DNA from 2 places in the Micrococcus sp. TA1 genome. Region 1 is predicted to be linked to the other one. Evidence: riboswitches for the same ligand, from Rfam matches in the RefSeq annotation. Region 1 holds a riboswitch; the other holds the start of a gene.
The links. Region 1 has a riboswitch for S-adenosylmethionine ahead of GGQ69_RS13795 (methionine ABC transporter ATP-binding protein). Riboswitches for the same ligand answer to the same signal wherever they lie in the genome.
Positions count from the first base shown of each region.

Region 1 (5,624 bases):
CTGCTCGACCTCGTCCGACTGGTACGCCTCCTGGAGGACGCGTGCCGCCTCCGTGTCACGGAACTCGGGCTTGGCGGCGACGACCACGGAGAACGGCAGCTCCACCTCGGGGTCGTCCTCGAGGATCAGCCCGGTCTCGTCCACGTCGTGGCCGGCCTCGGCGATCAGGCGGATGAAGCCGAAGCCCGCGTCGACGTCGGGAAGCGTCTGCGCCAGCGACTGCTGGTCCACCTCGATGAATTCGAGGTTCTTCGGGTTGGCCGTGATGTCACGCTGGGACAGCTGCGTCACCGGCTTCGAGGCATCCAGCTCGATCAGGCCGGCTTCCTCGATCAGCTTGAGCGCACGGCCGTTGTTGCTGGTGTCCACCGGGATGGAGACCTTGGCACCGTCCGGGAGGTCGTCGAAGGAGTCGTGCTTGAGCGAGAAGACGCCGCTGCGCCCGTAGTAGACGGAGAACACCGGTTCCACGGCGGTGTTGTTGTCCCGGTTGAACTGTTCGAGGTAGGCCAGGTGCTGGAAGAAGTTCACGTCGTACTCCCCCTGCTCCACCGTCTGGTTCGGCTGGATGATGTCCGTGACGTACGTGGTCTCCAACGTCCATCCGTCCTCGGCGAGCCTCTCCTTTACCAGCTCCGTGGGCTCCTGGTACGGAGCCGACTCCGTGACGATCATCGAGATGGTCCGGTCCTCGTCGGGACCGCCGGCTGCCTGGGACAGTCCGCACGATGTCAGGGCGAGGCCCGCCACGGAGGCGAGGGCGAGCAATCGGACGGCCCGGGTTCCCGCAACCCGGCATGCGGCGCCGAAGCGGGTGAGGGGTGAGGCGTGGATGGTCATGGGAGTTCCTTTCAACAGCGGGGGGCGGGCACGGCGGAGCAGCGTCGCGCGACGAGCGCGACGGGGCCGGGCCACGGCAGGGGAGGTCCGTCACCGGCGACGGAGAGGGTTAGGGAGAGGGAGAGGGAAGCGGAGAGGCGAACGGCACAGACCGCTGCGGCTGGACCGGGGTGAGTCGGACGCGGACGGTCAGGTGATGCGTTTGTCGGTCGCGTGCACCAGGCGTGCTCCGCTGAACTGCACCAGGGACACGAGCGCCAGCATGATGACGATGGCCGCCATCATCACCTCGGTCTCGTACCGGTAGTAGCCGTAACGGATGGCGAAGTCGCCGATGCCACCGCCGCCGACGAGCCCGACCATGGCGGAGTACGAGATGAAGCTGACCGTGGTGATGGTGATCGATCCGATGATCGCCGGCCGGGCGTCGACCAGCAGGATGTTGCGGATGATCTGCCCGCGCGTGGCCCCCATGGCACGGGCAGCCTCGATGGCACCCCCGCCGAGCTGGGTCATGTTCTGCTCCACGAGCCGGGCGAAGTACGGAATGGCGTTGACGGTGAGGGGGACGATCGCCGCTGCCGTCCCCACCGTGGTGCCGACGAGCAACCGGGTGAGGGGGATGATGGCGATCAGCAGGATCAGGAACGGGAACGAACGCACGGCGTTGACCAGTCCCGAGACGATCCGGTGCGCCCGGGGCGACGGCGCGATGCCTGCCGGTGCCCGGGTGAAGAGCCAGATGCCCAGCGGCGTTCCGAGGACGACGGCCACGGGGATCGCCACGGCGATCATGACGAAGGTCTGGCCGAGGGCGAACGTGAGTTCCGGCAGGAGTTCGGTGACGCGCTCCACGTCAGTTCACCGCCCCTGCGGTGACAGCGTGAACGGAGTGCTGACGCCGTTCCCGGGAGGGCTCGCGGAGCTCCAGGGCCTCGGGCACCTCCGCCGACCGGTGGCGGTCCACGCTGATCCCCTCCGACACCAGGTAGCGCCCGATCGACGTGGTCGGGACGAAACGGCCCGAGGTCAGGTCGGGGACGGTGAAACGTTCCACGATCCGGCCGTCCTCCATCACGGAGACGTCGTCGGCGAGGGCCTTGATGACCTCCATCTCATGGGTCACGATGACCACCGTGATGCCGAGCCGGTGATTGATGTCCGCCAGGTACTGAAGCACGGTGGCAGTGGTGAAGGGGTCAAGCGCGGAGGTCGGCTCGTCGCACAGCAGGAGGTTCGGTTCGGTCGCCAGGGCTCGCGCGATGGCGACCCGCTGCTTCTGGCCTCCGGAGAGCTGTGCCGGATAGGAATCCGCCTTGTCGGCCAGGTCGACCAGGTCGAGCGCTTCCACCGCCCGGCGCCGGCGTTGCCGCCCGTCGGACAGTCCGGCGAACTTCAGGCTCAGTTCGACGTTGCCCAGCGCCGTGTGGTTGTTGACCAGGTTGAAGCCCTGGAAGATCATGCCGATCTGATGGCGGCGCTCGCGCAGGGCCTCGGCCGACAGCGCGGTCAGTTCGTCACCGTCCACCCAGACCTCGCCCGCGCTCGGACGTTCCAGGAGGTTGATGTTCCGCAGCAGGGTCGACTTCCCGGCACCCGAGAACCCGATGATGCCGTGGATGGAGCCGCGCTCGACCTCGAGGCTGACGTCGTCCACCGCCGTGAGGGACCGGCGCCGGGGCACCGACCCGGGTTCCGCAGCCGGACGATGCCGGGGCCACCAGGAACGCGGCCGGCCCGGGACGGACGTGTCGCGGCCCACCGGGAACGTGGTGGTGACATGGCGCAGGGAAATCACGAGGAATACCTCCATCGGTCCTGGCAGTAGCACCCTGTCCCCTGTCGGGCGGGTTGCTGCGGCGTCGTCGAGCCAGATCTCTCGGCCGCTCTGGATGGTTACGGATCCACTGTGGGGGTGGCTGGACGAGGCACGCCAACCGGACGTCATAAACCGACGCCTGCCCGTCCAGGAATGCGGTCGGCGACCGTCTGCGCCTCACGAAGCGCTTGTGTGACACCGCATGACGTCATCTCACGTCACGGGAGCCCGCAGCAGGTCACGCCGGAACCCATCCGCTGACCACCGTGTTTGCGGCAGGGCACCGGTGGCTGATTGACTGGACGCGCAACCATCCAGAGCGGCCGAGAGATCTGGCTCCGTGACGCCGCAGCAACCCTCCGCTTCACCGGGCAAGGGTGCTCATGCCAGAAGCGATGGAGAGTGATCACCATGACTGCCCTTGCCGAACTGAGCCCTGCCGGCCGCGCCCCCGCGCGGGCCCGGGGCGCCGCCACCGCCCCGGACGCACCGGAGAGCCTTGCGGTGGAGTTCCGCGGCGTCGGCCGCGCGTTCCCCACCGCCGAGGGCCCCCGGGCCGTGTTGCGGGACATCACCCTGACCGTGGAACCCGGCGAGGTGCTGGCCATCCTCGGCGCCTCCGGTTGCGGCAAGTCCACCCTGCTGCGGGCCGCCGGCGGACTGGACACCGGCAACTCCGGGGACATCCTCATCGGCGGCGAGCCGGTCACCGCCCATGACCCACGCACCGCCGTCGGCTTCCAGGAACCGCGCCTGATGCCCTGGCGCACCCTGCACCAGAACGTGGCCCTGGGCCTGCCGCACGGCACGGGCCGCAGCGAGGGCCGGAAGCGCGTGGACGAGCTGCTCGATCTCGTCGGGCTGGGCGCCCACGCCGATCACCGGCCCCGCGAGGTCTCCGGCGGCATGGCCCAGCGGACCTCGCTGGCCCGGGCACTGGCCCGGCGCCCCGGCGTGCTGCTGCTGGACGAACCGTTCGGCGCCCTCGACGCGCTGACCCGGCTGAAGATGCAGGACCTGCTCCTGGACATCCATGCCCGCACGGCCACCACCATCCTGCTGGTCACCCACGACGTGGACGAGGCACTGCAGCTGGCCGACCGCATCCTGCTGCTCGGCAAGGATCCCGGCGCCGCTGCCGGGGCCACCGCCCGCAAGGTCCTCACCGTGCCCGGGACACGTCCGCGCCCCCGCGGCTCAGCCGAGCTGGCCGCGCTGCGCTCGGAGCTGCTCGACGGCCTCGGCGTCGATGCCCACCGGCACTGACCGCTCCGGTGCCGCACCGGCGGCACCGCCCCGCCGACTCTGACCGGCACCCACGGTCCCCGGACCGCCCCCTGCTCGACCCTTCCGCCCCTCTTGTTCCACCCTCCCCGCCCCCGTGCGATCCCCTGTCCTGAAAGGCACCACCATGCGCTCCCGACTCACGCTCTCCGCCGCGGTCCTCGCCGTCTCCGCCCTCGCCCTCACCGGGTGCGTGGCCGGGGAGGGTTCGGGCGGTGACGCCGCCGAGGCCGGTGCCCCGGCTGGCGGTGCCGACACCCTGGACATCGACTTCGCCACCTACAACCCGCTCTCCCTGGTCATCAAGGAGAAGGGCTGGCTGGAGGAGGAGCTCTCCGACGAGGGCGTCACCGTCAACTGGGTCCAGTCCGCGGGGTCCAACAAGGCCAACGAGGCGCTGCGCGCAGAGGCCGTCGACGTCGGCTCCACCGCCGGCTCCGCGGCCCTGCTGGCCCGCGCCAACGGCACCGAGATCAAGACGATCGGCCTCTACTCCCAGCCGGAGTGGGCGGCCCTGGTCACCACCGCCGACTCGGGCATCACGGAGGTCACCGACCTGGTGGGCAAGAACGTGGCCGCCACCAAGGGCACGGACCCGTACTTCTTCCTCATCCAGGCCCTCGAGGAGGCCGGAGTGGACCCGTCCGAGGTCACCGTGCAGAACCTGCAGCACGCCGACGGCAACTCCGCCCTGGCCAACGGCTCCGTGGACGCCTGGTCCGGACTGGACCCGATCATGGCCGGCGCCGAGGCCGAGGGCGCCGAGCTGTTCTACCGCAACGTGGACTTCAACACGTACGGCTTCCTCAACGCCACCGAGTCCTTCCTCGAGGAGTCCCCCGAGCTGGCCCAGGCCGTGCTGGACGTCTACGAGAAGGCGCGCGCCTGGGCGCTGGAGAACCCCGAGGAGACCGCCGCGATCCTCGCCGAGGTCGCCGGCCTCGAGGAGGACGTGGCCACCACCGTCATCCAGGAGCGCTCCAACCTGGACGTGGACCCGGTCCCCGGGCAGGCCCAGCTCGACGTGCTCGAGAGGGTCGGCCCCATCCTGGTGGAGACCGGTGACGTCGCCAGCCAGGAGAACGTGGACGCCGCGCTGGCCGAGCTGCTCGAGCCCTCCTACGCCGAGAAGGCCACGCAGTGAGTACCCCCGCGTCCCCGAACACCGTCACCCCGGCCTCGGCCCCGGCGGACCTGGCCGCGGGCGAACGGAACCGGCGTGCGGCACCGGCCGGTTCCGGCCCCGGGACGCCGCGCGCCCGCGGAGCCCTGGGCACCGCGGCCGGCCGCGCCGCCGTCGGCCTCCTGGTGCCGGTACTGCTCGTGGCGTTGTGGTGGGCGGTGACCGAGGCCGGACTGTTCTCCCCGGTGCAGCTGCCCTCGCCGGCCTCCGTGGTGCAGGCGGGCGTCCAGCTGGCGGCGGACGGCCCCCTGTGGCACCACATCGCCATCTCCGTGCAGCGGGTGCTGATCGGCTTCGCGATCGGCGGCGTGCTGGGCCTGCTCGTCGGTTCCGTGCTGGGACTGTCCCGGTGGGCGGATGCCCTGTTCTCCCCGCTCACCGGGGCCATCCGCGCCGTGCCGTCCCTGGCGTGGGTGCCGCTGCTGATCCTGTGGATGGGGATCGGCGAGGACTCGAAGATCACGCTCATCGCGATCGGGGCGTTCTTCCCCATCTTCA
Region 1 covers NZ_JACHNW010000003.1:9,931-15,554, forward strand. Annotated here, with positions in the region: gene GGQ69_RS13785 (MetQ/NlpA family ABC transporter substrate-binding protein) at 1-840, opposite strand, end outside; gene GGQ69_RS13790 (methionine ABC transporter permease) at 1,030-1,695, opposite strand; gene GGQ69_RS13795 (methionine ABC transporter ATP-binding protein) at 1,697-2,653, opposite strand; SAM riboswitch class I at 2,647-2,739, opposite strand; SAM riboswitch class I at 2,967-3,061, shown strand; gene GGQ69_RS13800 (ABC transporter ATP-binding protein) at 3,071-3,925, shown strand; gene GGQ69_RS13805 (aliphatic sulfonate ABC transporter substrate-binding protein) at 4,071-5,087, shown strand; gene GGQ69_RS13810 (ABC transporter permease) at 5,084-5,624, shown strand, end outside.

Region 2 (5,624 bases), on a different contig from region 1:
CTGGGAGAACCGCTCCGTGACCTCCTCGGGCGTGGGGGCCTGCAGCGCGGACTGGATGGTCGCGAACACCCGGGACTCGTCCAGGAACGTGGTGTTGGCCCCGTTCGGCGCCTCCTCGGTGGAGGGGCGGTAGTTGATGTTCAGGATCCCGGCGTGCGGGCTCGTCCAGTACCCCACCTGGGCGTCATAGCTCTCCGGGGTGGAGAACGCACCCCCGAAGAACTCGGACGGCGTGCCCGGGCGCAGCACCAGGTCGAAGCCTGCGGCCCGTGCCTGCTCCTGGAAGTTCTGGATCACGGTGTTGCCGTCCGGGGTGATGATGCTGTTCAGGCCGTAGACCACGAGCGCCTGCAGGCGTCGGCCGTCCTTCGTCCGGGTCCCGTCGGGGTCCCGGCCGGTCCAGCCGGCCTGGTCCAGCAGCTCGTTGGCCCGGTGCAGGTCGAACGGGTACTCGGCGGCGGCGTCCTCGTCGTAGTCCGGGGTGGTCTGGGAGAGGTAGCCGCTGGGCTCGAAGGGGACGGTGCCGAGGAAGGCCGAGGCCACGTTGGCCTCCCGGTCCGTGGCGAAGCTCAGGGCCTGGCGGACCTGCTGGTCCGTGAAGATGCCCCGCTGCGTGTTCAGGCTCATCACCACGGGCCGGCCCGGGGTGATGTACTGCGTGAAGTCGTAGTCCTCGCGGGCCTGGGCGATGTTCACGGCCGGCACCTCGCCGATCGCATCCATCTCCCCGGACAGCAGCGAACCGTACCGGGACGTGTTGTCCGGGACGATGTTCCACCGGATGCCCGCCACGTGGGCCGGGCCCCGGTGCCGGGCGTTCTGCGGCGCCCAGTCGTAGTCGTCATTGCGCTCGAACTCGATGTACTCCCCGCGCTTCCAGTCCTTGACGGTGAACGGCCCGGAGCCGATGGGCTCGGTGCAGTTCTCCTCATCGGTGCGGGACTGCAGGGCCGTGGGTGACTGCAGGCCGAAGTAGGACTGGGAGATGGTGGACAGGAACGGGGAGAACGGGGCGGACAGGTGGATCCGGACGGTGTGCTCGTCCAGCACCTCCGAGTGGTCGTAGAACCCGCCGAGGTGGGCGGCGGCGGTGCCGTTGCCGCCGTCCAGCCAGTAATCGAAGTTGTAGGCCACGGCCTCGGCGTCCAGGGCGGTGCCGTCCGTGAAGGTCACGTCCTCGCGCAGCCGCAGCGTCCAGGCCCGGCCGTCCTCCGACACCTCCCAGCCGGTGGCGATCCAGGGGACCACCGAGCCGTCCTCGGTGTGGGACACCAGGTTGTCCAGGACCTGGCGGGCGGTGAAGTTCTCCTGGATCCAGCCGCCGAAGATGCAGTTGGGCTCCTGGAGGTGGCCGTACTCGATCACGCCGCCCTGGACCGGCCCGGCACCGGCGGCGCCGGTCAGCGCCGCCTGGTCCGGGCCGGCGTCGGGATCCGTTCCGGCGCCGCGACCGGTGCCGGGACCTGCGGAGCAGGCGCTCAGGACCAGCGTGGCCGCGGTCAGGACGGCGAGCCCGGTGGTCCGGGGCCCGGGGAGTCGAGGGGTGCGGGGCGTCGTCCGGAGTCCGGGCGCGCTCGGGGAAGGTGGGGTGCTCATGGGGTTCCTTTCGCCGTGATCCAGCGCAGGCAGAAGTGGGTGGTGGGGCTCAGGCCCCGGTCGGCACGGTGGCGAAGGCGCCCCGGTACCGGGCGGCCGGGTGCGTCTGGGGCAGGCGGTCCCGGCCGAAGAGCTTCTGGCGCAGGGTGCCCGGCGCGTACTCGGACTGCGCCAGGCCGCGCTCGCGCAGCACGGGCAGGACCTGGTCCGCGAACTCCTCGAAGGAACCGGGGATCACCCAGTTGATGACATTGATGCCGTCCACGCCGGCGTCCTGCCAGTCCTGGAGCCGGTCCGCGATCTGCTCGGGGGTGCCCACCAGGCGGTTGTTGCGGTGGCTGCGCCAGGCGACGTCGGCGACCACGGGCTCGCGGTCCGTGATGGCCTTGGAGGTCCACTCGGAGAAGCCCTTCTGGGTGTTGGTCTCCAGGTCTTTCAACGGGGTCTCGGGAGGGTAGACACGGCCGTCCGGGTCGACCAGGGCGGCGTGGGCCAGGTAGCCCTCCACGGAGGCGTACTCCTCGTACTCGGCCAGCGTGCGCCGGGCCTGCTGCTCCGTCTCGCCGATGACGAAGCTCAGGCCCTGGAAGAACTTGATGTCCTCCGGTGCCCGGCCGGCCTCGACGGCGCGGCGGCGGGTGTCCTCGATCTGCTGGCGGGCGATGTCCGGGGTCGCCGCGATGAGGAACACGGCCTCGGCGTTGCGGGCGGCGAAGTCCCGGCCGGAGGCGGAGGATCCCGCCTGGTACAGCAGCGGTGTCCGCTGCGGGGACGGTGAGGGCAGGTGCGGGCCCTCCACCGAGTAGCGCCGGCCCTCGTGGTGGATCTTGTGGACCTTCGCCGGGTCCGAGTACCGGGAGCCCTGCCGATCCTTGACGACCGCTCCCTCGTCCCACGAGCCCTCCCAGAGCTTGTAGGCGACGTCCACGTACTCCTCGGCCCAGGCGTAGCGCTCGGCGTGGTCGGTCAGCCGTGGCAGGCCGAAGTTGCGTGAACCGTTGTCCTGGGTCCCGGTGACGATGTTCCAGGCGATCCGGCCGTTCGAGATGTGGTCGAGCGTGGAGAGCTGGCGGGCGAACTGGAACGGGTGGGACTGGAAGACGTTGGAGGTGGTGGCCAGGCCCAGGTGCTCGGTCACCACGGCCAGCGCGCCGAGCAGCACGGTCGGGTCGTTGGAGGGGATCTGCAGGCCCTCGTTGACGTACACGGAGTAGTCGGCGTCGGCGTCGCCGTAGTGGCCGACGACGTCCGCGAAGAACATGGCGTCGAACCTCGCGGCCTCGAGGGTGCGGGCCAGGTCGATCCAGGTGCGGACGTCGGTGAACTCGGCCTGCCCGGCGTCGGGGCGACGCCACTGGCCGTGGTGGATGTGACTGGTGGTGTTCATGACGAAAGCGTTGAAGTGCAGGGGCGTGCGGGCGATGGGGGCCATGGTGTCTCTTCCCGGTCGGTGGCACTCCGGGGATGCCCGGAACGCACCGGGGCGCGCGCAGGCGGCCTCGATGCACCGGGCGGGGTGCCGTACTTGCCGGTCACGGGTGCGTGCCGGCCGAATCATCACCTGGAGCACCCCACTACAGCGAGAGGGTTGCTGTCCGGTCAGCCAGGGCTTATGGCCGGATCTCGTGATTCCGTTACCGAGCGTAGACCCCGGCGCCGGTCCCGCCAAGGGATCCGCCGGCACCGGTTAACGTCCCGTCATCCCCGGCCGGGGCGAGGGCCACCGGGTCCTTCCATGACGCCGGGGGGACATACGGCGACATCTGCGCGGGCCGGGCACGCGAAGGCCCCCGCCGTGCGGTGCACGACGGGGGCCGGTGGCGCAGGCCAGGACCGTGGGTCAGGCGGAACCGATGCGGTAGGACCGCGACGGCGGGGTGGCGTTGACCTCCCACTCGCCGATGATCCGCGCGCGGTAGATGAGCGGATTGTGGCTGGCCAGCACGCGCGCGTTGCGCCAGTGCCGGTCCAGGCGCCTCGACTGGCTCGTGGCCGAGGCCCCGCCCACCTCGAACAGCTGGGTCGCGGCGGCCAGCACGTTCTTCGCGATCACCTGCTGGGCCTGGTAGACGCGGACGTACAGGGCGTTGACGTCCTCCTCCGGCAGCACCTCGCCCCCGGCCTCGCGTTCGAGGATTCCTCCCAGGGCGGCGACCACCGCGTCGAGCGCCACGCGGGAGGCGAAGGCCGCCGAGGAGAGCTCACCGACCACCTGCAGCACCTGGGCGTCGTCACGGGGCAGTTCGGTCACCCCGTGACTGAAGGACCGGCGCCGGCCGCGTACGTAGTCCCCGGCGTCACGCACGATCGCCTCGGCGATGCCCGTCAGGGTCGCCAGGTGCAGGAACTGCCAGGACGCCTGGCCGGTGGCCACGCGGGTGCCGTCGTCCAGGCCGGAGGTGTAGACCTCCTCCGGGTCGACCGGGGTGTTGTCGAACACCGTGGTCCCCGAGGCCGTGAGCTGCTGGCCGAACCCGTCCCAGTCGTCCAGGAGCCGGACACCGGGGGCGTCCGCGGGCACGGTCGCGGCGATCTCCTCACCGCGGGCGTCGACCGCCGCCACGATGATCCAGTCCGCGTACAGGGACCCGGTCGAGTAGTACTTGGTGCCGTTGAGCCGCCAGGTGCCCTCGGCGTCCTGCACCAGCCGGGTGGTCCCCTCCCCCACCGCGTTGTTGACCTCGGTGATGGCGTTCCCGACGACGGCCCCCGCGCCCAGACGGCGCAGCCAGCGGTCCCGGAAGGCCGCGTCCGGGTGGCCCAGCACGTTCTCCTGGTTGATCAGGTGGGCACGCAGCGCCTGGGTCAGGTTGGAGTCCGCGGCGGCGAGCTCGACGATCAGCTCCGCGGACTGGGCGAAGCTCAGGCCGGCGCCGCCGTACTCCACCGGCACGCGCAACGAGGTGAAGCCGGCCTCGGCGAGGCGGCGCACGGCGTCGCGGTCGATGATCCGGTCCGCCTCCCGCGCGGCCGCGCTCGATGCGATGGACCGGAAGACCGGGTCCAGGCGCTCGCGGACCTGCACGAACCGCGCTGCGGACCGGTCGGCGGGGTGGTCCGCGGGCCGGCCGGGTGTCCCTGCCGTGGCCGGGGAACCGGCGAGCGGGGCGCGTCGTTCGGATGTCGTGGTCATCATGCTCCTTCGGTGGTGGATGCGGTGGGCGCTCCCGCGCCGGCGGCCGTGGCGCCGGCCCGCGGGTCGGAGTTGCGGGCGGTGGAGTGGAACGGCGGGACGGTGCCGTTGATCCGGTGGTCCCCGACCGCCTGGGTGCGGTAGATCAGCGGGGTGTGGCTGGCGACGGTGCGGGCGTTCAGCCAGTGCCGGTGCAGGTGCCGCGAGGCGTCCGTGGCGGAGGCGCCACCGGACTCGAAGATCTGGTTCGTGGCCTCGAGGATCAGCTCCGAGACCACGACGGTGGCCTCGGACAGGGCGACGTTGGCGCGGGTGTGGGCGTCCAGCACCACCGGGTCCTCGAGGTCCAGGTGGCCGCGCACGCTCCGGTAGGAGTCCTCGACGACGGCGGCGGCACCGGTCACGATGTGCCGGGCGGCGGAGACCTTGGCGGAGACGGAGCCGATGACCTGGTGGACCAGCGGGTCCTCGGCAGGGGTCTCGGCGGTGGCGTGGTCGTAGGTGCGCCGGCGAGCGCGCACGAAGTCCGTGATCGAGGACAGCGCGGCCACGCCGATGCCGGCCTGCGTGGCGGCCAGCACGACCCACAGCACCGCATAGGCCAGCACACCGGTGGGGACGTTGAACTCCTGGGTCCGGTGCGCACGCACGGGGACGTCGTCGAAGGTGGTGGTGCCGGAGGCGGTGAGTCGCTGTCCGAAGCCGTTCCAGTCATCGGTGCGCGTCACGCCCCGGTCCCTCGCGTCCACGATGGCGAAGATCGGTCCCTCGTCCTCGCGGCCGGGCCGGGTGGCCGTCACCAGCAGGTAGTCGGCGAAGACGGCCCCGGTGGAGTAGAACTTGTCCCCCGTGATCTCCGCGATCTCGGTGTCCCCGACCGCCGCGGCCGCCTGGG
Region 2 covers NZ_JACHNW010000006.1:7,802-13,425, forward strand. Annotated here, with positions in the region: gene GGQ69_RS15420 (ABC transporter substrate-binding protein) at 1-1,596, opposite strand, end outside; gene GGQ69_RS15425 (LLM class flavin-dependent oxidoreductase) at 1,646-3,028, opposite strand; SAM riboswitch class IV at 3,113-3,227, opposite strand; gene GGQ69_RS15430 (acyl-CoA dehydrogenase family protein) at 3,437-4,732, opposite strand; gene GGQ69_RS15435 (acyl-CoA dehydrogenase) at 4,729-5,624, opposite strand, start outside.
Region 2: it holds a riboswitch for S-adenosylmethionine, as region 1 does, so the genes downstream of both, GGQ69_RS15425 (LLM class flavin-dependent oxidoreductase) here and GGQ69_RS13795 (methionine ABC transporter ATP-binding protein) in region 1, are expected to answer to the same signal.